Regions from separate parts of the Sphaerimonospora cavernae genome, predicted to be linked through region 2. Evidence: predicted binding sites of a transcription regulator. Region 2 holds the regulator's gene; each other region holds the start of a gene.

The links. The regulator HrcA, encoded in region 2, represses chaperone genes, less so after heat shock. The targets are predictions, from matches to a motif close to TTGGCACTCTCNNNNNGAGAGTGCCAA.
Positions count from the first base shown of each region.
Region 1: the regulator HrcA is predicted to act here: its motif matches at 5,362-5,388, upstream of ACFHYQ_RS10440 (FmdB family zinc ribbon protein).
Region 3: the regulator HrcA is predicted to act here: its motif matches at 4,886-4,912, upstream of groL (chaperonin GroEL).

Region 1 is NZ_JBHMQT010000017.1:4,298-12,287, reverse strand. Features, by position in the region: gene ACFHYQ_RS10470 (MogA/MoaB family molybdenum cofactor biosynthesis protein) at 1-313, opposite strand, end outside; gene moaC (cyclic pyranopterin monophosphate synthase MoaC) at 399-890, opposite strand; gene glp (molybdotransferase-like divisome protein Glp) at 887-2,071, opposite strand; gene galU (UTP--glucose-1-phosphate uridylyltransferase GalU) at 2,117-3,019, opposite strand; gene ACFHYQ_RS10450 (5-formyltetrahydrofolate cyclo-ligase) at 3,053-3,619, shown strand; gene ACFHYQ_RS10445 (potassium/proton antiporter) at 3,659-5,260, shown strand; gene ACFHYQ_RS10440 (FmdB family zinc ribbon protein) at 5,497-5,895, shown strand; gene ACFHYQ_RS10435 (S-methyl-5'-thioadenosine phosphorylase) at 5,975-6,781, shown strand; gene ACFHYQ_RS10430 (SAF domain-containing protein) at 6,883-7,581, shown strand; gene ACFHYQ_RS10425 (D-alanyl-D-alanine carboxypeptidase family protein) at 7,658-7,990, opposite strand, start outside.
Region 2 is NZ_JBHMQT010000003.1:538,597-546,586, reverse strand. Features, by position in the region: gene hemW (radical SAM family heme chaperone HemW) at 1-723, shown strand, start outside; gene ACFHYQ_RS03075 (DUF3097 domain-containing protein) at 714-1,535, opposite strand; gene hrcA (heat-inducible transcriptional repressor HrcA) at 1,800-2,813, shown strand; gene dnaJ (molecular chaperone DnaJ) at 2,820-3,953, shown strand; gene ACFHYQ_RS03060 (16S rRNA (uracil(1498)-N(3))-methyltransferase) at 3,968-4,750, shown strand; gene ACFHYQ_RS03055 (hypothetical protein) at 4,777-5,487, opposite strand; gene ACFHYQ_RS03050 (SigE family RNA polymerase sigma factor) at 5,484-5,963, opposite strand; gene ACFHYQ_RS03045 (HIT domain-containing protein) at 6,208-6,552, shown strand; gene ACFHYQ_RS03040 (PhoH family protein) at 6,808-7,764, shown strand; gene ybeY (rRNA maturation RNase YbeY) at 7,873-7,990, shown strand, end outside.
Region 3 is NZ_JBHMQT010000055.1:127,206-135,195, reverse strand. Features, by position in the region: gene ACFHYQ_RS24660 (MauE/DoxX family redox-associated membrane protein) at 1-41, shown strand, start outside; gene ACFHYQ_RS24655 (alpha,alpha-trehalose-phosphate synthase (UDP-forming)) at 248-1,678, opposite strand; gene ACFHYQ_RS24650 (RNA polymerase sigma factor) at 1,717-2,268, shown strand; SAM riboswitch class I at 2,439-2,580, shown strand; gene thrC (threonine synthase) at 2,595-3,869, shown strand; gene ACFHYQ_RS24640 (MoaD/ThiS family protein) at 3,914-4,189, shown strand; gene ACFHYQ_RS24635 (cold-shock protein) at 4,447-4,647, shown strand; gene groL (chaperonin GroEL) at 5,020-6,642, shown strand; gene ACFHYQ_RS24625 (DUF397 domain-containing protein) at 6,818-7,018, opposite strand; gene ACFHYQ_RS24620 (Scr1 family TA system antitoxin-like transcriptional regulator) at 7,009-7,305, opposite strand; gene ACFHYQ_RS24615 (hypothetical protein) at 7,304-7,882, shown strand; gene ACFHYQ_RS24610 (AbrB/MazE/SpoVT family DNA-binding domain-containing protein) at 7,923-7,990, shown strand, end outside.

The DNA of each region.
Region 1 (7,990 bases), on a different contig from region 2:
CCCGATCCCGGTTGGCCAGCCGTACGGCTTCCGCTATGCCGGGGATCTCGCGTCCGATGACGCGGCGGGTCATCTCGGGGGTCAGGTCCTGCGGGGTGACCCCGGTGCCGCCGGTCGTCACGATGACGTCGTATCCCTCGGCCACGCCGCCGCGCAGCGCCGCCTCCACCGGGTCTCCGTCGGGCACCACTCGCGGTCCGTCCACCACGTCACAGCCCGCCTCGGCCAGCAGCGACGCCAGCAGCGGGCCCGATTTGTCCTCGTAAATTCCGGCCGCCGCCCGGTTCGACACCGTGACCACCAAAGCACGCACCGCCGCGCTCCCCTCTTCCCGTTGCCGCGAACCGTCCCGGCTCGTCCGGCTCCGCTCAGATCAGCTCAGATCAGCTCAGCTCAGCTCAGCCCGCGTCGGGGCGGCTCCACCGGCCGGTTTTGCCGCCGGTCTTCTCCTCGACTTTGACGTCGGTGATGACGGCGCCGGGATCGACGGCCTTGATCATGTCGATCAGGGCGAGCCCGGCGACCGCGACGGCCGTCAGGGCCTCCATCTCGACCCCGGTCCGGTCGGCCGTCTTCACTCTCGCGCTGATTTCCACCCCGGCATCGACGATCGTGAGCTCCACCTTCACGCCGTGCAACGCGATCGGATGGCAGAGCGGCACCAGGTCGGGGGTGCGCTTGGCCCCCATGATCCCGGCGATCCTGGCCACGCCGAGCGCGTCCCCCTTCGGGACGTCTCCGGAGCGCAGCACGGCGACGGCCTCCGGCGCGAGCAGGACGCGCCCGGTCGCGGTCGCCGTACGGGCGCTGACGTCCTTCTCCGAGACGTCGACCATGCGGGCCGCCCCGGACTCGTCGATGTGCGTGAGACTCCCGGTGTCACTACTCATAGCGGGATCACCTCCACCTCGGCCCCTTGGGGCAGTTCGGTCACGTCCTCTGGAAGCACGATCAGAGCGTTGGCGCTCGCCAGCGCGGCGAGCTGGTGGGAACCCTGCCCGTGCACGGGGGCGACCACCTCGCCGGACAGCACCGCGCGCAGGAAGGACCTCTTGCCCGCGGGTGACCGCAGCGGCGCGGTCGTGGCCGCCCGCACGGTCGGCGGCGGACCTGTCGGCAGCCCCTGCATGGCCAGCAGCGCCGGCTTGACGAACAGCACGAACGACACGAACGACGAGACCGGGTTGCCGGGCAGCGTGAAGATCGGCACCGCGTCCGGGCCGACCAGCCCGAAGCCCTGCGGCATGCCCGGCTGCATGGCGACCTTCTCGAAGGCGACCTTGCCCAGCGGCGCGAGGGCCTCCTTGACCGGCTCGTAGGCCCCCATCGAGACCCCGCCACTGGTGATCACGGCGTCGGCCCGCAGCAGTTGGGTGTCGAGCGCCTCCAGGAACTCCCTCGGGTCGTCGGTCACCGCCCCGGCCCGGAAGCCCTCTCCCCCGGCCTGCCGTACGGCAGCGGCGAGCATGAAGCTGTTGGACTCCCAGATCTGCCCGGCGCCGAGCGGCGTGCCGGGCTCGGCCAGCTCCGCGCCGGTCGACAGCACCACCACCCGGGGCCGGGGCCGTACGGTGACCCGGCGGCGGCCGACCCCGGCGAGGATGCCGACCTGGGCGGGGCCGACGCGGGTGCCCGCGCGGAGCACGAGGTCGCCGGCCTCCACGTCCTCGCCCGCCCGCCTGATCGCGTTGCCGAACGGCGCCGGCCTGCTGATCGTGACGCGGGCGGTGCCACCGTCGGTCCACTCGACCGGTACGACGGCGTCCGCGCCGGCCGGCACGGGCGCGCCGGTCATGATGCGGGCGGCCAGCCCCGGCCCGACGGCGTGCACCCCGCCGTCGCCGGCCGCCACGTCCTCGATCACCGGCAGCATGACCGGAGTTGCGGCCACGTCCTCGGCCCGTACGGCATAGCCGTCCATCGCCGAGTTGTCGAACGGCGGGAGCGGCATGGGCGAGGCCACGTCCTCGGCGAGCACGGTGCCGAGGGCGTTCTCGATGTCGACCTCCATCGGGGCCAGGGGCCGGACGGCCGCGAGGATGTCGGCGAGATGCCGGTCGACGGCTTTCATCATGATCCCGCTTTCGTTATGACTGGGCTTCGCTTTCCGTCATCATCACTTCACGCTGTCGAGGAACTCCCGCAGCCAGGGCAGGAACTCGGGCGCGAGATCGTCGCGGTCGGCGGCGAACTGCACGACCGTGCGGAGGTAGTCGAGCTTGTTGCCGGTGTCGTAGCGACGGCCGCGGAACAGCACGCCGTGCACCGGGCCGCCCTCGTCGGGACCGCGGGCGGCCAGCGTGCGCAGGGCGTCGGTGAGCTGGATCTCGCCGCCGCGTCCCGGCGGGGTGTTCTCGAGCACCTCGAACACGGTGGGGTCGATCACGTACCGTCCGATGATCGCCCAGTTGGAGGGGGCCTCGTCGGCCGGGGGCTTCTCCACGAGGTCCGTGACGCGGACCACGTCGTCCTGGTCGGTCGGCACGATCGCGGCCGCGCCGTACTGGGAGATCTGCTCGCGCGGGACCTCCATCAGCGCGATGACGCTGCCGCCGTATGTGGCGCGGACTTCGATCATGCGCTTGAGCAGCGGGTCGCGCGCATCGATGAGGTCGTCGCCGAGCAGGCAGGCGAACGGCTCGTGGCCGACATGCTGCTTGGCGCACAGCACGGCGTGGCCGAGCCCCTTCGGCTCACCCTGCCTCACGTAGTGCATGATGGCGAGGTCGACCGTCTCCTGAACCTGCGAGAGCCGCTCCTCGTCGCCCTTGGCGCGAAGCGCGTCCTCAAGCTCGTACGCTACGTCGAAATGATCCTCGATCGACCGCTTGTTGCGGCCGGTCACCATCAGGACGTCGAGCAGGCCGGCGGACACCGCCTCCTCCACGACGTACTGGATGGCCGGTTTGTCGACGATTGGCAGCATCTCCTTGGGGGTCGCCTTGGTCGCGGGCAGGAAGCGGGTGCCGAGACCCGCGGCGGGCACCACGGCTTTGGTCACGGGGTCGAAGTCAGCCATGTCTGAACACTAACGGAGCAGGCTTTGGACAAGATGAACCTGCGTCGGCTGATCCTGGACGGCAGAGCCCGGCTGGATCCGGCGACACTGCGGGAGTCGTCGGCGGCGACGCGCGAGATCCTGCTCGATCAGCCGTGGGTGCGGATGGCCGGGCTGGTGGCGTGCTACTGGTCGATCGGGACCGAGCCGTCGACCCACGGGCTGGTCCTCGCCCTGTGGAAGCACGGCGCGACCGTGATCCTTCCGGTGCAACTGCCGGACGGCGACCTCGACTGGGCCGTTTACGACGGGCCGGACTCCCTCACCCCCGGGCCGTCTGGGATCATGGAGCCGGTGGACACGCGGCGCGGGGTCGACGCCATCCGTACCGCGGCCCTGATCCTCGTGCCCGCCCTCGCCGTGGACCGCACGACAGGCGTACGGCTCGGCCGGGGCCGGGGGTGCTACGACCGGGCACTGGCGCGTGTCGGGCCGAACGTGCCGACGGTGGCGCTGCTGCACGAGGGCGAACTCCTCGACGGCGTACCGGCGGAGCCGCACGACCAGCGCGTGCGTTTCGCGGCTCTGCCCAGTGGAATCGCTCAGCCGGCAACGCGATGACCCCCCGGGGCGCGTCGCGGCGATGGATACGGGAGGCGGGTGGAGCGTCTGAACGTCTGGCTTCTCCTCTCCGCCGTCGTCGTCATCGCGGCCATCGCGTCCGTCCGGATCGTGCACCGCACCGGGCTGCCCAGTCTGCTCATCTACCTCGGGCTCGGTCTGGTCATCGGTGAGGCCGGGATCGGCGGCATCCAGTTCGAGGACTCCCAGCTCGCTCAGCAACTCGGCCTCGTCGCGCTCGCCGTCATCCTCGCCGAAGGCGGTCTGACCACCAGCTGGAAGAACGTCCGCGACGCCGTACCCACCGCCCTGATCCTCGCCACGGCCGGCATCGCGGTCAGCATCGGCGTGCTCGCGGTGGCCGTACACGCCCTGCTGGGCATGGACTGGCGCAGTGCCCTGCTGCTCGGCGCGGTGCTGGCCTCGACCGACGCCGCCGCCGTGTTCTCCGTGCTCCGACGGCTCCCGCTGCCTCCCCGGCTCGCGGGCATCCTGGAGGCCGAGTCCGGATTCAACGACGCGCCCGCCGTGATCATCGTGATGATGCTGAGCGTGGTCGCCGAGCCGCTGCCCTCGCCGGGGAACATCGTGCTGAACACCGCGATCGAGCTGGGGATAGGCACGGCCGTCGGGGTCGCGGTCGGGCCGGCCGGGATCTACGCGCTGCGCCGGGTCGCGCTTCCCGCGTCGGGGCTCTATCCCATCGCGGTGCTGGCGCTGGCCTTCATCGCCTACAGCGGGGCCGCGCTGCTGCACGGGAGCGGGTTCCTCGCCGTCTACGTCGCCACGCTGATGCTGGGCAATGCGCGGCTCCCACACGTCGCCGACACCCGCGGGTTCGCCGAGGGCGCGGCCTGGCTCGCCCAGATCGGCCTGTTCGTCATGCTCGGCATGCTGGCCAGCCCGTCGGAGCTGCCCGGGGCGATCGTCCCGGCCCTCGTCACCGGGATGGCCCTGGTCCTGCTCGCCCGCCCGGTCTCGGTCATGGTCTCGGCCCTGCTCATACGACTGATGCGGGGCGTTCGGCTCGACCCGGAGGTACGGCTCGGGCGGGGCGAACGGTCGGCACAGGGAGTGTGGCTGAAAGACGGCGGCGTGCGGTTTCCCCGGATGGAGGCGATCCCGTGGCGGGAGCAGGTGTTCCTGTCGTGGGCCGGGCTGCGCGGAGCCGTACCCATCGTGCTCGCCACCATCCCCTGGAACGCCGGGGTGCCGGGGGCCAAGAGCCTCTTCAACGACGTCTTCATCATCGTCGTCGTGTTCACCCTCGCGCAGGGGCCGACACTGCCGTACCTCGCGCGGCTCCTGCGTCTGGAGGCGGACGGCGAGGCGCGTGAACTCGACGTGGACTCCGCCCCGCTGGAGGAGCTGAACGCCGATCTTCTCCAGGTGCGCATCCCGGCCGGCTCGATGCTGCACGGCGTGGAGATCTTCGAGCTGCGACTCCCGGCGGACACGATGGTGACGCTGGTCGTCCGGGGCGGCCGGTCGTTCGTGCCGGCGGCGTCCACCCGGCTCAGGGCGGAGGATCAGCTCCTCATCGTCACCACGGCCGCCCAGCGGACGACCGTCGAGCGCCGGCTGCGGGCCGTGAGCCGGCGCGGCAAGCTGGCCGGCTGGTACGGCGAACGCGGCACCTGAGCAGTGCGGCGCGGATCCAAGAACAGGGCGAGTGGGGACATGCTGCTCGAACGGCAATAAACCGGCCCGGAGTGGCGTTTGGCCTCGTGGGTTGCTTACCATTAGCAATCGTCCTAGTCGAGTGCTAGGAAGTTTTCGGTGAACACTGTAGGTCGCGGCGCGTCCGCGCCTGGCGTGGCAGAACAGGATTCGCCGAGCACGACCTTGGTTTCCAGTGCTAGTTCCGGGAGGAACGCGTGCCCACCTACCAGTACGCCTGCACGGCCTGCGACGAGCAGTTGGAGATCGTCCAGAAGTTCTCCGACGACCCGCTCACGGAGTGCCCGTCCTGCCAGGGGCGGCTGCGCAAGGTCTTCTCTGCCGTGGGCATCGTTTTCAAGGGCTCCGGTTTCTACCGCACCGACAGCCGTTCCTCGGGTTCGTCGTCGTCGGTGCCGGCCGCGTCGAACGGCGGCTCCAACGGGTCGGGTGGCGACGGGTCGGGCAGTGAGACGGCGAAGTCGTCGGGCGACTCGGGCAAGAAGGAGACCGCGACCGCGTCCACTTCCTCGTCGTCCTCCGGTTCTTCAGGTTCTTCGGGCTCGTCGAGTTCGTCGAGTTCGTCGGGCTCCTCCGGTTCGACCGCCGCGGCCTGAGCCCCGGGTAAACCGAGAGTTATCCACAGGGGGCTGTTGGGGTGCCGCCCGGGCGTGGCGATTCGTTAGGGTCGGCGACATGGTCAATGGCGTAGAGATCGGCATCATCGGCGGCTCGGGGCTTTACTCCCTCCTGGACGACGCCGAGGAGATCGACCTGGCGACGCCGTACGGCCCGCCAAGCGACAAGATCGCGTTGGGCCGCATCGGCGATCGGTCGATGGCGTTCATCCCCCGGCACGGCCGCGGCCACGTCCATCCGCCGCACCGCATCCCCTATCGGGCGAACCTGTGGGCACTGCGCTCCCTCGGCGTCCGCCAGGTGCTGGCGCCCAACGCCGTGGGGTCGCTGCGCCCCGAGCTCGGGCCGGGCGCGCTGGTGATCCCCGACCAGCTCGTGGACCGGACCAGCGGAAGGCCGCAGACCTACTACGACACCGGCTGTGCCGTACATGTGTCGTTCGCCGACCCCTACTGCCCGGCCGGCCGGGCCACGGCCGTGGCCACGGCACGCGAGGCGGGCTGGAACACCGTCGACGGCGGCACTCTGGTCGTGATCGAGGGTCCCCGCTTCTCCACCCGCGCCGAGTCGAGGTGGTTCTCGGCCGCGGGCTGGTCGATCATCGGCATGACCGGGCATCCCGAAGCGGTGCTCGCCCGGGAGCTGGCGCTCTGCTACACCTCGATGTCGCTTGTCACGGATCACGACGCGGGCGTCGAGGCCGGCGAGGGAGTCACCCACGAGGAGGTCCTCGCCTTCTTCGCCGCCAACGTCGAGCGGATGCGCGCGCTGGTCGGCTCGGTCGCCGAGGCCCTCCCGATCGAACGTGACTGCGCCTGCGGCACGGTGCTCGACGGCGTCGAGCTCCCCTTCGAGCTTCCGTAACCGGCCGCGTCATGAGTGCCCTGAGCCGTCTCTTCACGCGCCGTCAAGCGGTTACTCGGCGCAGCCATCCGATCACCCGTCGCCTGGCCGCTCATCGCCGCTTGATCTCGGCGGTCCTCGCGGGACTGGCGGTGGCATGCGCGCTGACATCCGTAGGGCCCCCGGGCGGCGTGGAGGTCCTCGCCGCCGCCCATGACCTGGGTGGGGGCCGGCTGTCCGCCTCCGACGTCATGGTCGTACGGCTCCCGCCCCGGGCGGTGCCGGACGGCGCCTTCCGTCCGGGCTCCACCCTGACGGGACGGGTCGTGGCCGGGCCGATGCGCCGGGGCGAACCGTTGACCGACGCCCGGGTCCTGGGGCGGGGCATGCTCGCGACGCAGGGACCCGGGATGGTGGCGACGCCGGTCCGGATCGCCGATCCGGACGCCGGCCGGCTGCTCTCACCCGGTGACGTCGTCGACGTCCTGGCCGCGTTCGAGACGGACCCCTTCGCGGGGGCGCCCTACGCGGGGGCCTCGTTCGAGGATCCTCCCGGGGCCGTGGATTCGCCGGCCCCGCCGGCATCACCGGGCGACCCGGGCTTCCAGAGGCCGCCGTCGTCGGAGGGAAGGCCGCCGTTTGATGGGAGGGCGCGACAGGCCGTCACGGTCGCGCGTGAGGTGCGGGTGATGACCCCTCCGTCGGCGGGGGAAGGAGACGACGGCGTCCTCCTCGTGCTGGCGACCACCCCGGGCCAGGCCGCCCAACTCGCGCAGGCACAGGCACACGGGCGGCTCTCCGTCGCGATCCATCCCCGCTGACGCCTCGATGCGGATCGGCGGCGCCCAGAGCGGACCATCAGAGGGCGCGCTCTGAGGGGGTACTCAGAGGGGGCGCTCAGAGGAGGGAGCCGACCTCCGGGTCGTACTCCCAGTGCCAGGGCTCGAACGGGCTGCGATAAGCCCAGTCGGGGTGGATCCAGCCGAACCGTTTGCCGTTCGCCTCCAGCCAGTTGAACTGCACCGAGCGGAAGGACTGGACGCCACCGCACAGGTCGACGGCGAGCCCGAGACCGTGATTGCTCTTGCCGGGGGTGGCCGCCAGACCGGGGCGCCGCCAGTAGACGGACTGCTGCTCGGCCAGGCTCCGGTAACTGTCGGAGATGCAGATCGGCGTGCCGAACCGCCTCTGGTAGGCCAGGTTGAGGTCGGCGAACGCGATGGCGGCGTC
Region 2 (7,990 bases):
CCCGGGCGGGCGGCCCAGGCCGTACGCGAGGCGCGCGAGGCCGGCTTCGAACACGTCAACCTCGACCTGATCTACGGCACGCCGGGGGAGAGCGACGACGACTGGCGGGCCTCCATGGACGCCGCCCTGGCCGCCCGCCCCGACCATGTCTCGGCGTACTCGCTCATCGTCGAGGACGGCACCCGGCTGGCCGCCCGCATCCGCCGCGGTGAGCTGCCGATGCCCGACGACGACGTGGCGGCCGACCGCTACCTCATCGCCGAGGAGAAGCTGTCGGCGGCCGGCCTGAACTGGTATGAGATCTCCAACTGGGCCGTGACGGACGAGGCGCGCTGCCGTCACAACCTGCTCTACTGGACCGGTGGCGACTGGTGGGGGGCCGGGCCGGGCGCGCACAGCCACGTCGGTGGGACCCGGTGGTGGAACGTCAAGCATCCGGCCGCCTACGCCGCCCGCCTCGCGTCGGGGTCCTCGCCGGCCCACGCCCGTGAGGTGCTCACCCCCGGCGATCAGGCCGTCGAGCGGCTGATGCTGGAGTTGCGCCTGTCGTGCGGCTTCCCACTGTCCGGCATCGTCCCCGGAGCGCGTACGGCGTGCGCCCGCGCGCTGGCCGATGGTCTGCTGGAGGTGGAGCCTTTCAAGCGCGGCCGGGCCGTGCTAACGCTGCGCGGCCGCCTCCTCGCCGACGCCCTGATCCGTGACCTCGCCCTCGCCTACGGCTGAGTGTCCGCGGTGGGGTGGGTGACGAAGTCGATCAGCTCTTCGACGCGGCCGAGGAGTTCGGGCTCCAGGTCGGTGTACGCGCCCACGCGTCCGAGGATGTGGCGCCACGCTTCCTGGGGGTCCATCCGCCAGCCCAGGGCCGTGATCACGCCCTCCTTCCAGGGGACGCCCCTTGGCACGTCCGGCCAGGCAGGGATGCCGAGCACGGCCGGCTTGACCGCCTGCCAGACGTCCACGTACGGATGGCCGACGACCAGCACATGGTCTCCCGACACCCGGGCGGCGATGCGGCTCTCCTTCGAACCGGGCACGAGGTGGTCGACGAGCACGCCCAGCCGCCGCTCCGGCCCGGGGGCGAACTCCGCGACGATGGCGGGCAGGTCGTCGACTCCCTCCAGGAACTCGACGGCCACGCCTTCAACCCGCAGGTCGTGTCCCCAGATCTTCTCCACCAGGGAGGCGTCGTGCACCCCCTCGACGTAGATCCGGCTCTCCCTGGCGACGCGGGCCCGCAGCCCTTCGACCGCGATGGACCCGGAGGCGCTCCGGCGGGGTCCCTTCGATGCGGCGGCCGGCCGTACCAGAGTGACGGGCCTGCCGTCGAGGAGGAACCCCGCGGGCGACAGCGGGAAGACCCGTCGCCGGCCGCACCGGTCCTCCAGGGTGACGGCCTCCTTGTCGCAGGCCACGACCGCGCCGCAGAACCGGCCCTCCGCGTCCTCGACCACGAGGTCGAGCTCGGCGGGGATCTCGGGGATCTGCCCGCGTCGGGGCCGCCGCCAGTCGCCGGAAAGCACGTCCCGCCCATACATGCCGGGAACGCTAGCAAACGCGGGAACACTCGCGTGCGAGGTGGCGAATCGCACCGCCCGGTGGGGGCGCTCCCTCGGGTAGTGGATTGTCGGAATGTGAGAAAAATATCCCTCGCGACACACTTGGGGCTGCTTGTCCACTGTGTCGCCAGCGTTATCGCACCACCGGTCGCGGGGGCCGTACACTTGGCACTCGGGAACACAGAGTGCCAGAGGCGGCGTTTCTCAGGCACAAGGGTTCCGCAGGCACAGGGAGGTGACACATTGCTCGACGACCGCAAGCTGGCGGTGCTGCGTGCCATCGTCGAGGACTACGTGTCCACCAATGAGCCGGTGGGCTCCAAGGCCCTCACGGACCGGCACAACCTCGGGGTCTCCCCGGCGACGATCCGTAACGACATGGCGGCGCTGGAGGAGCAGGGATACATCCGTCAGCCGCACACGAGCGCGGGAAGAGTGCCGACCGACAAGGGCTACCGGCTGTTCGTCGACCGACTCTCGTCGATCAAACCGCTGTCCGGGGCGGAGCGCAGGGCGATCGAGACGTTCCTCGCCGGAGCGGTGGACCTCGATGAGATCGTCATGCGCACGGTGCGCCTGCTCGCGCAGCTCACCCGGCAGGTGGCCGTGGTCCAGTACCCCTCGCTTACGAGGTCGTCGATCAGGCACGTGGAGATCGTGCCTCTGGCCGAGCGGCGGGTCATGCTCGTGCTGATCACGAACACCGGCCGCGTCGAGCAGCGGGTGATCGATCTCCCCGAGGAGGTCGCCGACGACCGGATCGGGAACCTGCGCGCGGTGCTCAACAGCTGCCTGGACGGCTGTGGCCTGTCCATGGTGCCGGAGACCGTCGCCGACCTCCCAGAGCGGCTGCCGCCCGAGGACCGGCAGGTGGCCGTCACGATCCTCTCCGTGCTCCTCGAAACGCTCGTGGAGAGGCACGAAGAGAAGATCGTGTTCGCCGGCGCCGCGAACCTCGCCGCCGCCGACTTCAGCGTGGGACTGCGCGACGTGCTGGAGGCGCTGGAGGAGCAGGTGGTCCTCATGCGGCTCCTCGGTGAGACCGCCGGAATTTCTGAACTCACCGTCCGGATCGGTTCGGAGAACCCCTACAGCGGGCTGCGGGGCACCTCTATCGTGGCCGCGGGGTACGGTTCGGGCGACAAGGAACTGGCCCGGCTCGGAGTGCTGGGCCCGACGCGAATGGACTATCCGGTGACGATGGGTGCGGTGCGCGCCGTTGCGCGCTACGTCGGCCAGATCCTGGCGGGGTCATAAGTGGCAGTGGCAAAGGACTATTACGAGATCCTCGGAGTCCGCCGCGACGCCGGCTCGGACGAGATCAAGAAGGCGTATCGGCGGCTCGCCCGCGAGCTGCATCCGGACGTCAATCCCGATCCCGAGACCCAGGAACGGTTCAAGGAGATCACTCAGGCGTACGAGGTGCTGTCCGACGCGAACAAGCGCCGCATGTACGACCTCGGCGCCGACCCGTTCGGTGGGGGCGCCGGCGCCGGTGCGGGCGGCTTCGGTGCGGGTTTCCCGTTCAGCGACATCATGGACGCGTTCTTCGGCTCGGCCGGCGCCTCCCGCGGGCCGCGCTCGCGGGCTCGGCGGGGACGAAACGCCACGATCCGGGTCGAGCTCGACCTGGCGGAGACGGCGTTCGGCACCACCCGGGAGATCGTGGTCGACACGGCGGTGCTGTGCGACGTCTGCCAGGGCTCGGGCGCCGCGTCTGGCACCCACCCCGACACCTGTGACATGTGCCACGGCCGCGGCGAGGTCTCCCAGGTGACCCGTTCGTTCCTCGGTCAGGTCATGACCTCCCGTCCGTGCCCGCAGTGCGGGGGCTACGGCAGCGTGATCCGCCACCCGTGCATGGAGTGCTCCGGCGAGGGCCGGGTGCGCACCCGCAGGACGCTCAAGGTGAGGATCCCGGCCGGCGTCGAGGACGGCACCCACATCCAGCTCGCAGGCGAGGGCGAGGTCGGCCCCGGCGGCGGGCCCCCCGGCGACCTCTTCCTGGAGATCGCCGAGCGTCCGCACCAGATCTTCGAGCGCCGGGGCGACGACCTGCACTGCACCGTGCACATTCCGATGACGGCCGCCGCCCTCGGCACCTCGCTCAGCATCGACACGCTGGACGGCGCGCATGAGATCGACGTACGGCCCGGCACCCAGGCGGGCCAGGTCATCCCCCTGTACGGCAAGGGCGTGCAGCGGCTGAACGAGACCGGCAGGGGCGACCTGCTGATCCACGTCAACGTCGAGACCCCGCTGAAGCTGGACGCGCAGCAGGAGGAACTGCTGCGGGAGTTGGCCAAGCTGCGGGGCGAGGAGCGGCCGCCGGGCAAGTTCTCCCCCGGCCAGCAGGGCTTCTTCTCCCGGCTACGCGACGCCTTCAACGGCCGCTGACGCGACGCGAGCGCATGAGCGTTCCCGTGTTCCTGACGGAGGCGGCCGGCCGTGCGACCGGTGACGCGACCGGCGGCGACCGCATCGTCCTCGACGGCCCAGAGGGACGGCACGCGGCCGCCGTCCGCAGGATGCGCCCCGGCGAGCGGATCGACCTGACCGACGGCGCGGGCCGGGTCGCCGAGTGCGTGGTGCTGGACGTGGGCAGGGACCGGCTGACCACCGAGGTGCTGCGCCGGTTCGAGGTCGAGCCGCCCCGGCCCCGTCTGGTCGTGATCCAGGGCCTGCCCAAGGGCGACCGGGGTGAGCTCGCGGTCGAGATGATGACCGAGGCGGGCGTGGACGTGATCGTGCCCTGGGCCGCCGCCCGCTGCGTGACCCAGTGGAAGGGCGATCGCGCGGCCAAGGCTCTCGGCCGCTGGCGCGGCACGGCCCGCGAGGCCGCCAAGCAGTCCCGCCGGTTCCACCTGCCCGTGGTGACCGACCAGGCCACCACTGCCCGGGTCGCCGAACTGATCGCCTCGTCCGCGCTGGCGGTCGTGCTGCACGAGGAGGCCGCCGAACCCCTCAGTGGTCTCGCCATGCCCGCCGACCTCGGCGACGGCCACGATCCGCGGGACGATCCGCGGGACATCGTCGTCGTGGTCGGCCCCGAGGGCGGCATCGCCGACGAGGAGATCGCCGCGTTCCGCGCGGCTGGAGCCGTACCCGCCCTGCTCGGGCCCACGGTGCTGCGCACATCGACGGCCGGGATCGCCGCGGCCGCCGTGCTGCTGACCCGCTGCGGCCGCTGGTAGGCGGCCTCGCCCAGCCGTACGACCGGCTAGGGAGTCGGAGTGTCGCTGGGAGAGGGGGTGGGAGCGGGGACCGGGGTGGGAGCCGGGCTGTGCGGCCGCGGGGTCGGCCGCTGCGGCGGTGGCGACGGGCTGGGCGACGCCCCGGGCGCGGTCGTGACCGTCGGCACCGGCACGGGCGGTTGCGCCGTCGGCTCCGGCGGGCAGGATGACGCGACCAAGGGCGCGACCCCGTGATCCGGTTCGACCACCGCCGGCCCGTCCGGGTCGGGAGCCGGCGTGGTGGAGGGGCACGGATCCGGCTTGGACGGCGAGGGCCTGGCGCTCGGGCCGGTCCGGTGCGGAGTCGGCGTGGGCGTCGGGGTAGGACTCGGCGGCTGGGCGCGCGTGCCGCCGATCGAGGGGACGACGATGACGGCGGGGGGCGGCGAGGCCGGCGGGCGCGTGATGGACGAGGTGTCACGTTCCCCGTCGTCCCCGCTCGTCGTCTGGGAGAGGCCGGTGATCTCGACCACCTGGGTGCGGAGGTCGGGAACGAGCATCACGGCCGCGCTCGCCACCAGGGCGGCGCCGGCGAGGGACGCGCCGATCCGCCACCAGAACAGGTTGCGCAGGCCGCGCCGTGCGATCCGGCCGCGAATGATCTCGAGTCCTTCGGGAGACGGTACGACCGAGTCCGCCTCCGCGCGCAGGGCACGGCGGAGCAGTTCGCCGTGCTCGTCGTCGGGCGGGAAGGTCATGAGAACTGCTCCAGTGCCATCCGTAGTGAGGCCATGCCACGGGCCGTGTGACTTTTCACCGCGCCCTTGCTGATGCCCATCGCGTGTGCGATCTCAGCCTCCGACAGGTCACCGTAGTAGCGCAGCACCAGCGCCTCGCGCTGCCGGGCCGGCAGTTTGCGAAGCGCCTCGATGACCGCCGAACGTTCCAGTTCGCCGATCGCGCCGTTCTCCGCACTGGGTGCGTCGGGAAGGCCCTTCGGGGCGTACTTCTCGACGACCGCGCGATGACGCAGCACCGAACGAGAGCGGTTGACGACCGACTGGCGCAGGTAGGCGAGTGCCTTGTCGGTGTCTCTCAGCCGGCGCCACGCCCCGTGAATGGCGACGAACGCGTCCTGGACGACCTCTTCGGCGCTGGCCACATCGCGCACCAGCAGCACCGCGAGGCGTACCAGCGACCGATAGTGGGCGCTGTAGAGCGCCGTAACGGCCATGTCTGCGTCCCAGCCGACGGGCGCCGCTCTCAGCGACCTGTCGACCACGAGGGTCTCGGTGGTCACGTCGATATGACGCTCGTCGTTCCCGGGGGGTTTACGTTCTTCCGACTCTTTAGGGGGCATGGCCCAGCGATGTCCTCGGCCGACGCTAGGGATTTTCTCTTGTACAGTCTCGCACACCTCAGATTATCCGGCCGGATCATCAGCGTCATCACGGATCGACAACGGCTAATGTTGCCTTGTGACCGACTGCCTGTTCTGCAAGATCGTGGCCAAGCAGGTGCCCGCTGACATCGTCATGGAGGTCGGCCGCGCACTGGCGTTCCGTGACATCAACCCGCAGGCGCCCACCCACGTCCTCGTCGTGCCGAAGTCCCATTACGAGAACGCGGCCGCACTGGCCGCGGCCGACGACGGCCTCGCCGATGACCTGCTCAAGGCATGTCATGCGGTGGCGGTACAGGAGGGTGTGGCGGACGCGGGGTACCGGGTGGTGTTCAACACCGGGCACGGCGCCGGTCAGACGGTCTTCCACGTCCACGCGCACGTGCTGGGCGGCCGCGACCTCACCTGGCCGCCTGGCTGAGCCGCCGGCGCCACGGCTGGGGGCGCTAGCATGAAAAGGAACTAAGGAGTGTCCTGAGGATCTTTGCCGTAGCGACCGCGGTAGGCAAGAAGATCTACGGGACACGACCAGGGAGGCGAGCAGGCCGTAGGGCCGCCCATGACCGAGTCACAGCAAACCCGGACGTCATCGCAAACGCAGACGTCACAAGAGACCCAGGCGTCACAGCAGGTCAACAAGACCCAGGCCAAGGTGGTCATTCCCGAGGGGCAGTCGATGGTCAGCCTCCTCGGTTCGCGTGACGAGCTGCTACGGGTCATCGAGAAGTCCTTCAAAGCGGACATTCACGTGCGTGGCAACGAGATCACGATCACGGGCAATCCCGAGGAGAGCGGTGTCGTCGTCCGCCTGTTCGAGGAGCTTGTCGAACTGGTCGGCTCGGGCGCCGAACTGACCGCCGACGCCGTGGAACGCAGCATCGCCATGGTGCGGATGGCGACCGATCGCCCCGCCGAGGTGCTGTCCCTGGACATCCTCTCCGCGCGCGGCCGGACGATCCGCCCCAAGACCGTCAACCAGAAGCGGTACGTCGACGCGATCGACAAGCACACGATCGTCTTCGGCATCGGCCCCGCCGGGACCGGCAAGACGTACCTCGCGATGGCCAAGGCCGTGAAGGCACTGCAGAACAAGCGGGTCAACCGGATCATTCTGACCCGGCCCGCAGTCGAGGCCGGCGAGCGACTGGGTTTCCTGCCCGGCACCCTCTACGAGAAGATCGATCCGTACCTGCGGCCGCTTTACGACGCGCTGCACGACATGATCGATCCCGAGTCGATCCCGCGGTTGATGTCCGCCGGCACGATCGAGGTCGCGCCGCTGGCGTACATGCGCGGGCGCACGCTCAACGACGCGTTCATCATCCTCGACGAGGCGCAGAACACCTCGCCCGAGCAGATGAAGATGTTCCTGACCCGGCTGGGCTTCAACTCGAAGATCGTCGTCACCGGTGACGTGACCCAGATCGACCTCCCGGGCGGCCAGGAGAGCGGACTGAAGGTCGTCCAGAACATCCTCGAGGGCATCGAGGACATCCACTTCAGCAGGCTCACCAGCGCCGACGTGGTCCGGCACCGGCTGGTCAGCGACATCGTCGACGCCTACGGCCGCTACGACGCCGCCCTGGCCGCCGAGCCGCAGGCCATATCCAAGCGGCCCCGAGGCAGACGGTGACACGAGGCAGACGGTGACACGAGACAGACGGTGGGCGGAGAAACAGTGAGCGAGGGCACGGTGAGCGCGGGGGCCGAGGACACGAACATGCCGGACGAGGAGATCGGTTTGAGCATCGAGGTGGCCAACGAGTCGGGCGTGGAGGTCGACGAGTCCGCGCTCGTGAAGCTGGCCGGTCACGCGCTCAACCGGATGGGCGTCAATCCGCTCGCCGAGCTGTCGATCC
Region 3 (7,990 bases), on a different contig from region 2:
TCTGGGATGAACTCGTGGACCTGGTGGTCCCTCTCCGCTGACGTGGAGCCGATGAGGTGGAGCCTCCCGCTTCCCGGCATCCGGCCGGACGGTACCCGCGTTCGTCGCCGTCACGTCCCGCCGCGGTCCCGTTCGACGCGGGCCAGGAACGGCAATTGAATTGAGCTTGGTTGAGAGACTGGGACCGGCGTGGGCGCCGGTGTCGGCACCCAGAGCCGGCCACGGTGTAGCCGCGATCCGCGAATCTTCAGCAGTGATCCAGAGCGGCGAGCTGATCGTCGAACCAGCGCCTCGGGGGGAACGCGGTCGCCGCCTCCCGTAGCCGGGCGCAGCGCCCGGCCCGATCCTCCTCGGGCAGCAGCAGCGCCTCGTGCAGTGCGGCCGCCGTACCGGAGACGTCGTAGGGGTTGACCAGCAGCGCGTCGGCGCCGAGCTCCGCCGCGGCGCCCGCCTCGCGGGAGAGCACGAGCGCGCACCGCCTGGACAGGATCGGTCCCTCCTTGGCGACCAGGTTCATGCCGTCCCTGATGGGGTTGACCAGCAGGACGTCGGCCAGCCGGTAGGCGGCCAATGATCGCGGATAGTCGTCGTGGACGTTGAGGATCAGCGGATCCCAGTCCTCGGTGGCGAACTCGTCGTCGATCTCCTTGGCGCACCGCTGCACGGCCGCCGTGTACTCGCGGTATTCAGGCAGGTCGTGCCGGGACGGGTAGGCGAAGGCCAGATGCACGACCTTGCCGTGCCACTCCGGATGCCCGGCCAGGAACTCCCGGTAGGCGGTGAGGCCGCGCACGATGTTCTTGGACAGCTCTGTCCGGTCGATGCGGACGATCAGCTTGCGGTCGCCGACCACGTCCTTGATCGCGGCGATGTGCGACTCGACGTCGGGCTCGGCGGCACGTGCCCGCAGCGCCTCGCCGTTCACGCCGAGCGGATGCACGCCGATGCGGACGGTCCGGCCGCCGAAGCTGACCGTACGGCTCTCGCGATCGACCCTGGCGCCGAGGAAGACGGCGCAGCAGTCCATGAACGCCTCGGCCCAGCGGGCGGTGAGGAAGCCGGCGTGGTCGGAGCCGAGGATCCCCGACAGCACCTCGACGGCGACGTCGTCGGGTAGCAGCGAGAAGTACTCCGGCGGCGCCCACGGCGTGTGGGAGAAGTGGGCGATCCGCAGGTCGGGCCGCTCGACGCGGAGCATCGCCGGGGCCAGCGTCAGGTGGTAGTCCTGCACCATCACGCGGGATCCGGGCCCGGCCTCCTCGGCGAGCGCGAGCGCGAAAGCGCCGTTGTACTCCCGGTAGGACTCCCACTCGCGGCGGAAGCGTATGCCGAACTGCGGCGTGAACGGCGTGTTGTAGAGCAGGTGGTTGACGAACCACAGGGTCGAGTTGGCCACGGCGTTGTAGGCCCGATGGAAGACCGCCGGCGGGATGTCGAGCATCCGGACCGGCCCGGCGTCGAACGCGCGGTCGAGTCGCCCGCCGGGCGCGAGTCGTACGGCACCGCGGTCGCCGTCGGACAGCGCGGCGCAGACCCACAGCAGGTCACCGTCCCTGGCCACCTCCGACAGCCCGGAGACCAGACCGCCACCGCCCCGGCGCATGGTGAGCGTGCCGTCGTCCGACATGGAGAACGACACCGGCCCCCGGTTGGAAGCGATCAGAACCTGGCTGCTCATGAATCAATAGGATGTCAAAAGGAGGGGCGGAAACGGCAATGGCAATGGACGAGACAACTGAGGATCTGGCCAGGGCGGCCGCCGGAGGCGATCATCGATCACTCGGCGAACTGCTCCGCCGGATCGAGCCCGACGTGCTGCGGCACTGCGAGCGACTTCTACCCTATCGTCAGGACGCCGAGGAGGCGTGCCAGGACACGCTGCTCGCCGTGGCGCGCAACATCGGCAGGTTCGAGGGCCGGGCCAAGTTCAGCACCTGGCTGCACATCGTGACCGTCAACTGCACGCGGACCACCTACCGCTCGCTGAAGCGGCGCGCGGCCGAGCAGGCGGAGGAACTACCCGAGCAGCGCCCCGATCCTCGGCGGGTCAGCGTCATCGCCGGATCGCGGCTCGATCTGCTCGACGCCATGGAGTCGCTGGAGGCGGACAAGCCCGATCTCGCTCAGGCGCTGGTGCTGCGCGACATCTGCCAACTCGATTACCTGGAGATCGCCGAGCAGCTCGGCATCCCGCTCGGCACCGCCAAATCGCGGATCCACCAGGCCCGCAAGTACGTGCAGTCGGCACTCGGCGACGCCTACGGGTGACCTGCTTGATACCGGGCTCGCGTACGGATGGTGGGACGATTTGTCTCGTCTATTGAGAAGCGGGACCGGATTCCGGGAACGCCGGGGTACAGTGCTTACGGACGTTCCCCCATGCCATTCGACGACTCGGGACACGACCTGGGACAACTGAACGTCCACACAACTGAACATGCTCATCCAGAGGGGTGGAGGGACCGGCCCTGCGAAGCCCCGGCAACCCTCCCGTGACCGAACTCGTGACCACGAGGCCCGGCCGGGACAGGGTGCCAATTCCGGGCTCGCGGTCAAGGTGGTCGCGAGCGAAGATGAGGGAAGGGCCTCGCTTCATGGCGCACACCAATGCCCCCGGTTCCAGCACCACGACCAGTTCTGAGTTCGGCCCCGCCACGGGTCTGTCCTGTCGCGAATGCGGCACCGTCTACGATTTGGGGCCGATCTTCGCCTGTGCCGAGTGTTTCGGGCCGCTCGAGGTGACGTACGACTTCGGCGATGTCCGCCGCGAGGACATCGAGTCGGGACCGACGAACATCTGGCGCTACCGGGCGCTTCTGCCGGTTCCCGCGGACGTGGCGGCCAAGCCCAATCTCCAACCCGGGTGGACCAAGCTGGTCAAGGCGGACAGGCTCGCGGCCGAGCTGGGGCTACGCTCGCTGCACATCAAGGATGACTCGGGCAACCCCACCCACTCCTTCAAGGATCGGGTCGTGGCGATCGCCCTCGAGGCGGCCAGAACCTTCGGTTTCCACACGCTCTCCTGCTCCTCCACCGGCAACCTGGCGGGCGCCGTCGGCGCCGCCGCCGCCCGTGCCGGCCTCGACTCCTGCGTGTTCATCCCCGCCGACCTCGAGGCGGCCAAGGTCACGATGGCCTCGGCGTACGGCGGCCGCCTCGTCGGCATCCAGGGCACCTATGACGAGGTCAACCGCTTCTGCTCCGAGCTGATCGGCGACGAGCTCGGCGAGAAGTGGGGCTTCGTCAACGTCAACCTCCGGCCTTACTACGCGGAGGGGTCCAAGACGCTCGCGTACGAGATCGCGGAGCAGCTCGGCTGGCGGTTGCCCGACCAGATCGTCATCCCGGTGGCCTCCGGTTCGCAGCTCACCAAGGTGGACAAGGGCTTCCGTGAGCTGATCAGGCTCGGCCTGGTGGAGGACCGTCCGTACCGGATCTTCGGCGCCCAGGCGGAGGGTTGCTCACCGGTCTCAAGGGCGTACAAGGCGGGGCACGACGTGGTGCAGCCGGTCAGGCCGGACACGATCGCCAAGTCGCTGGCGATCGGCAACCCGGCGGACGGGCCGTACGTGCTGGACATCGCGCGGCGCACGGGCGGTGCGGTGGAGGACGTCGACGACCACGAGGTGGTCGAGGCCATCCGTCTGCTGGCGCGGACCGAGGGCGTTTTCGCCGAGACCGCCGGCGGTGTGACGGTCGGCGTGCTGCGCAAGCTGGCGCGCGAAGGCAGGCTCGACCCGGACGCCGAGACCGTCGTACTCAACACGGGCGACGGGTTGAAGACGCTCGATGCGATCGCCGAGCAGGCCCGTCCGGCGGCCGTCATCCGGCCGTCTCTCGACGCGTTCCGTACGGCTTTCGCCAACTGACCGCGTTTCCCTGAGCCCACTTCCAATCACGAAAGCGAGTGAAAATGAGCGTTTCTGTACGGATTCCGACGATTCTGCGCACATACACGAATGGGGTCGCGGAGGTGTCCGGAGAAGGTGCGACGCTTCGCGAGGTCCTGCAGAAGCTGGATGCGGACTACCCGGGCATCGGAGGTCGAATCTTGGACGAAACGGGCAAAATACGGCGTTTTGTCAATGTCTATGTCGGGGAAGAGGATGTCCGATTTGCCGAGGGGTTGGACACCTCCACGCCGGACGGCGCGCAGATCTCGGTGATCCCGGCAGTCGCGGGCGGCTGAGCCTCTCCGCACCTAGAGGGCGCCTGACCTGGGCATTTGTCATCGCCCAAGTCGGGCGCTACCTGTCAAATGGTGCAATTATCAACTATCGCCCACTAAAGTGAATATTCCCTGATCCTGCGTTGAGCGAACACCTCGTAGTAGTTTGCGGATTTACTCTGTTGTCCGATGCCTTGACACGGGTATCGTCGAGGACGATCGACGAAAACCGGGGGCTTCTTGGGTGTGGTCCCCCGCCCAGCAAGAGGAGTCGGAAAGTGGCGCAGGGCACCGTCAAATGGTTTAACGCGGACAAGGGCTACGGCTTCATCGCGGTAGACGGTGGTAAGGACGTGTTCGTTCATTACTCGGCGATCCTGATGGACGGCTACAAGTCGCTTGAGCAGGGGCAGCGGGTGGAGTTCGACATCACGCAGGGACAGAAGGGTCCGCAGGCGGAGGCCGTCCGGGCCGTCTGATCTTGGGTGTGTTCGGCACGTCATGTCCTGCCCCGCGTGGGACGGCGTTGCCGAACACGCCCTTGTCGCTCGACCATCGCGAGGCCCGGTTCGCTCCTGGCGAAGCCGGGCCTTCGTCGTTTCTCGATGCTGTGTCAGGGGCGTGTCAGCGGAGTCTTCGCTGGTCAGCGCGTTGGACACGCCCTGGGTCAGGATGGCCTGCGCTTGCACTCGCAGGGGTAGAGTGCTAAATACATGGTTGGCACTCTGAGGTCGAGAGTGACAACAACAGGATCGAGACGATGGGGTCCCCGAAGGGAGAGCGGGCCCATGCCGTCGCGGGCGTCGGCTCGGTCCAGTGGAAGCCACCCTGCTACTGGGAGGTCTAGCCTGATGGCAGCCAAGATGATCGCGTTTGACGAGGACGCCCGGCGCGGTCTCGAGCGCGGTATGAACCAGCTCGCCGACGCCGTGAAGGTGACCCTCGGCCCCAAGGGCCGCAACGTCGTGCTGGAGAAGAAGTGGGGAGCCCCCACGATCACCAACGATGGTGTCTCGATCGCCAAGGAGATCGAGCTCGAGGACCCGTGGGAGAAGATCGGCGCCGAGCTGGTCAAGGAAGTCGCCAAGAAGACCGACGACGTCGCCGGTGACGGCACGACCACCGCCACCGTACTCGCCCAGGCGCTGGTACGTGAGGGGCTGCGCAACGTAGCCGCGGGCGCCAACCCGATGGCCCTGAAGAAGGGCATCGAGGCCGCCGTCGAGCGCGTCAGTGAGGAGCTGTCCAAGCTCGCCAAGGACGTGGAGACCAAGGAGCAGATCGCCTCCACCGCCTCCATCTCCGCCGCCGACCCCGAGATCGGCTCGCTCATCGCCGAGGCGATGGACAAGGTCGGCAAGGAAGGCGTCATCACCGTCGAGGAGAGCAACACCTTCGGCCTGGAGCTGGAGCTCACCGAGGGCATGCGCTTCGACAAGGGCTACGTCTCCGGCTACTTCGTCACGGACCCTGAGCGCATGGAGGCGGTCTTCGAGGACGCCTACATCCTCATCGTCAACTCCAAGATCTCTGCGAACAAGGACCTGCTCCCGCTGCTCGACAAGGTCGTCCAGTCGGGCAAGCCGCTGGTCATCATCGCCGAGGACGTCGAGGGCGAGGCCCTGGCGACCCTGGTCGTCAACAAGATCCGCGGCCTGTTCAAGTCCGTCGCGGTCAAGGCTCCGGGCTTCGGTGACCGCCGCAAGGCCATGCTGGGCGACATCGCCATCCTCGCCGGTGGTCAGGTCATCTCCGAGGAGGTCGGTCTCAAGCTCGAGAACGCGACCCTCGACCTGCTCGGCCGGGCCCGCAAGGTCGTCATCACCAAGGACGAGACCACCATCGTCGACGGTGCCGGCGACCCCGAGCAGATCTCCGGCCGGGTGAACGAGATCCGCGCCGAGATCGAGCGGACCGACTCCGACTACGACCGTGAGAAGCTCCAGGAGCGTCTCGCCAAGCTGGCCGGCGGCGTCGCCGTCATCAAGGCTGGCGCGGCCACCGAGGTCGAGCTGAAGGAGCGCAAGCACCGCATCGAGGACGCCGTCCGCAACGCGAAGGCCGCCGTCGAGGAGGGCATCGTCCCCGGTGGTGGCGTGGCCCTGCTGCAGGCGGGCGCCAAGGCCTTCGACAAGCTGGAGCTCGGCGGCGACGAGGCGACCGGTGCGGCGATCGTCCGCAAGGCGCTTGAGGAGCCGCTGAAGCAGATCGCCGTCAACGCCGGCCTCGAGGGCGGCGTCGTGGTGGAGAAGGTCCGCAACCTTCCCGCCGGCGAGGGCCTCAACGCGGCCAGCGGCGAGTACGTGAACATGTTCGAGTCGGGCATCCTCGACCCGGCCAAGGTGACGCGCTCCGCGCTGCAGAACGCGGCGTCCATCGCGGCGCTGTTCCTCACCACCGAGGCCGTCATCGCCGAGAAGCCCGAGAAGGAGAAGGCCCCCGCCATGCCCGGCGGCGGCGAGATGGACTTCTAAGTCCGCTCTCTCCTGACGAGCCACGAGAAGGGGCGGTTCCCGGTCTTCCGGGAGCCGCCCCTTCTCTCGTTCTCCGCCCCGGGTCCGCTGGGCGGCTTGGCCTCGGCTTGGCCACTAAAAGTCAGCGCCCGATCGATGAGGGGATCGGGCGCTGTTGCTCGCTTCGTGGCGGGCGTTACTGGTCGAACTGCCCGTCTTTGATGCCGTTGATGAAGGCTCGCCACTCTCCGGGCGTGAAGAGGAGCTTGGGGCCGTCAGGGTTCTTGCTGTCGCGGACCGCGACCACCCCCGGCAGGTTCGCGGCCACCTCGACACACTGACCGCCGTTCGAGCCGGAGCGCGAGGACTTCCGCCACTGTGCGCCGGTCAGATCCATTGCGCCATCACTTCCTTGATCATATTGAGCGATACGTGTTCAGGATAGGCCCACGAGCGGATGGATTCGTACCTGTTCCAGATAGAGGACACCAGCTCAGGGGTAGCGGAGACAAGCCCCTCGGCGGCCGAATCCGCGTGGATGGCGGAGGGTTCACCGCCGGATAGCTCGGCGATCATAAACGCACCGATCAGTCCCGTGACGCATCCGGGATCGACTATCTGAACGGTCACGTTGGAGCGTTCGGCGACCTCCAAGAGGTACCCGAGCTGTTCGTGCATCAGCATGGTTGAAGCCGCCCGGGATCTGTGCTGGCGCCAGTTCGACCTCTTCGCCACCAGCGGCCCATACGACCAGGCGACCGCGAAGCTCGCCCTCCAACCCCTGGTCAACCTGGGACGTCTACACACCCGCGACGGTAACGGCATCGCCGCCTATCAAGTCCATGAGGCCCTGTTCCACGCCGCGCAGTCCCGGAGCGAAGCAGTCATCGACGGCACGCGCATTGATCTGGGCAGGATCGTCCAGGACGGAGACGATCATCGCGTCGTCGTCCGATGGCTCTGGACGATCCTGCTCGCCGACGGCATCCGCGCCCTCTGCCGTGCACGACATCAAGCCCGTCATCCGAACGATCGCACACCGCGACCAACGCCGCCGACGCCTACGCCGCACGGGAAACGTTGGCCGCCGGCTTACCACTGTGGTGCCCTGCGCGAGGTCGAGTCCCCTGCGCCCGATTTCGAGCGGAGCAGAGGCGCCGGCGCGTCCAAGTCGACGCACGCCGTCCACGGTTACGGTAGCGCTGCGAGCCATTCCTACCCCGTGGAGACGCTCCTCCTGCATATGTGCCTCATTGTGTAGTTAGTGACACTCACCAGATTCGGTGGCTAGAATCGCTGACATGGACACCAGGCCGCGACGCACGTATTGTGTGCGCATAAGCGACAAAGGGCGCCTGACCGTGCCCGC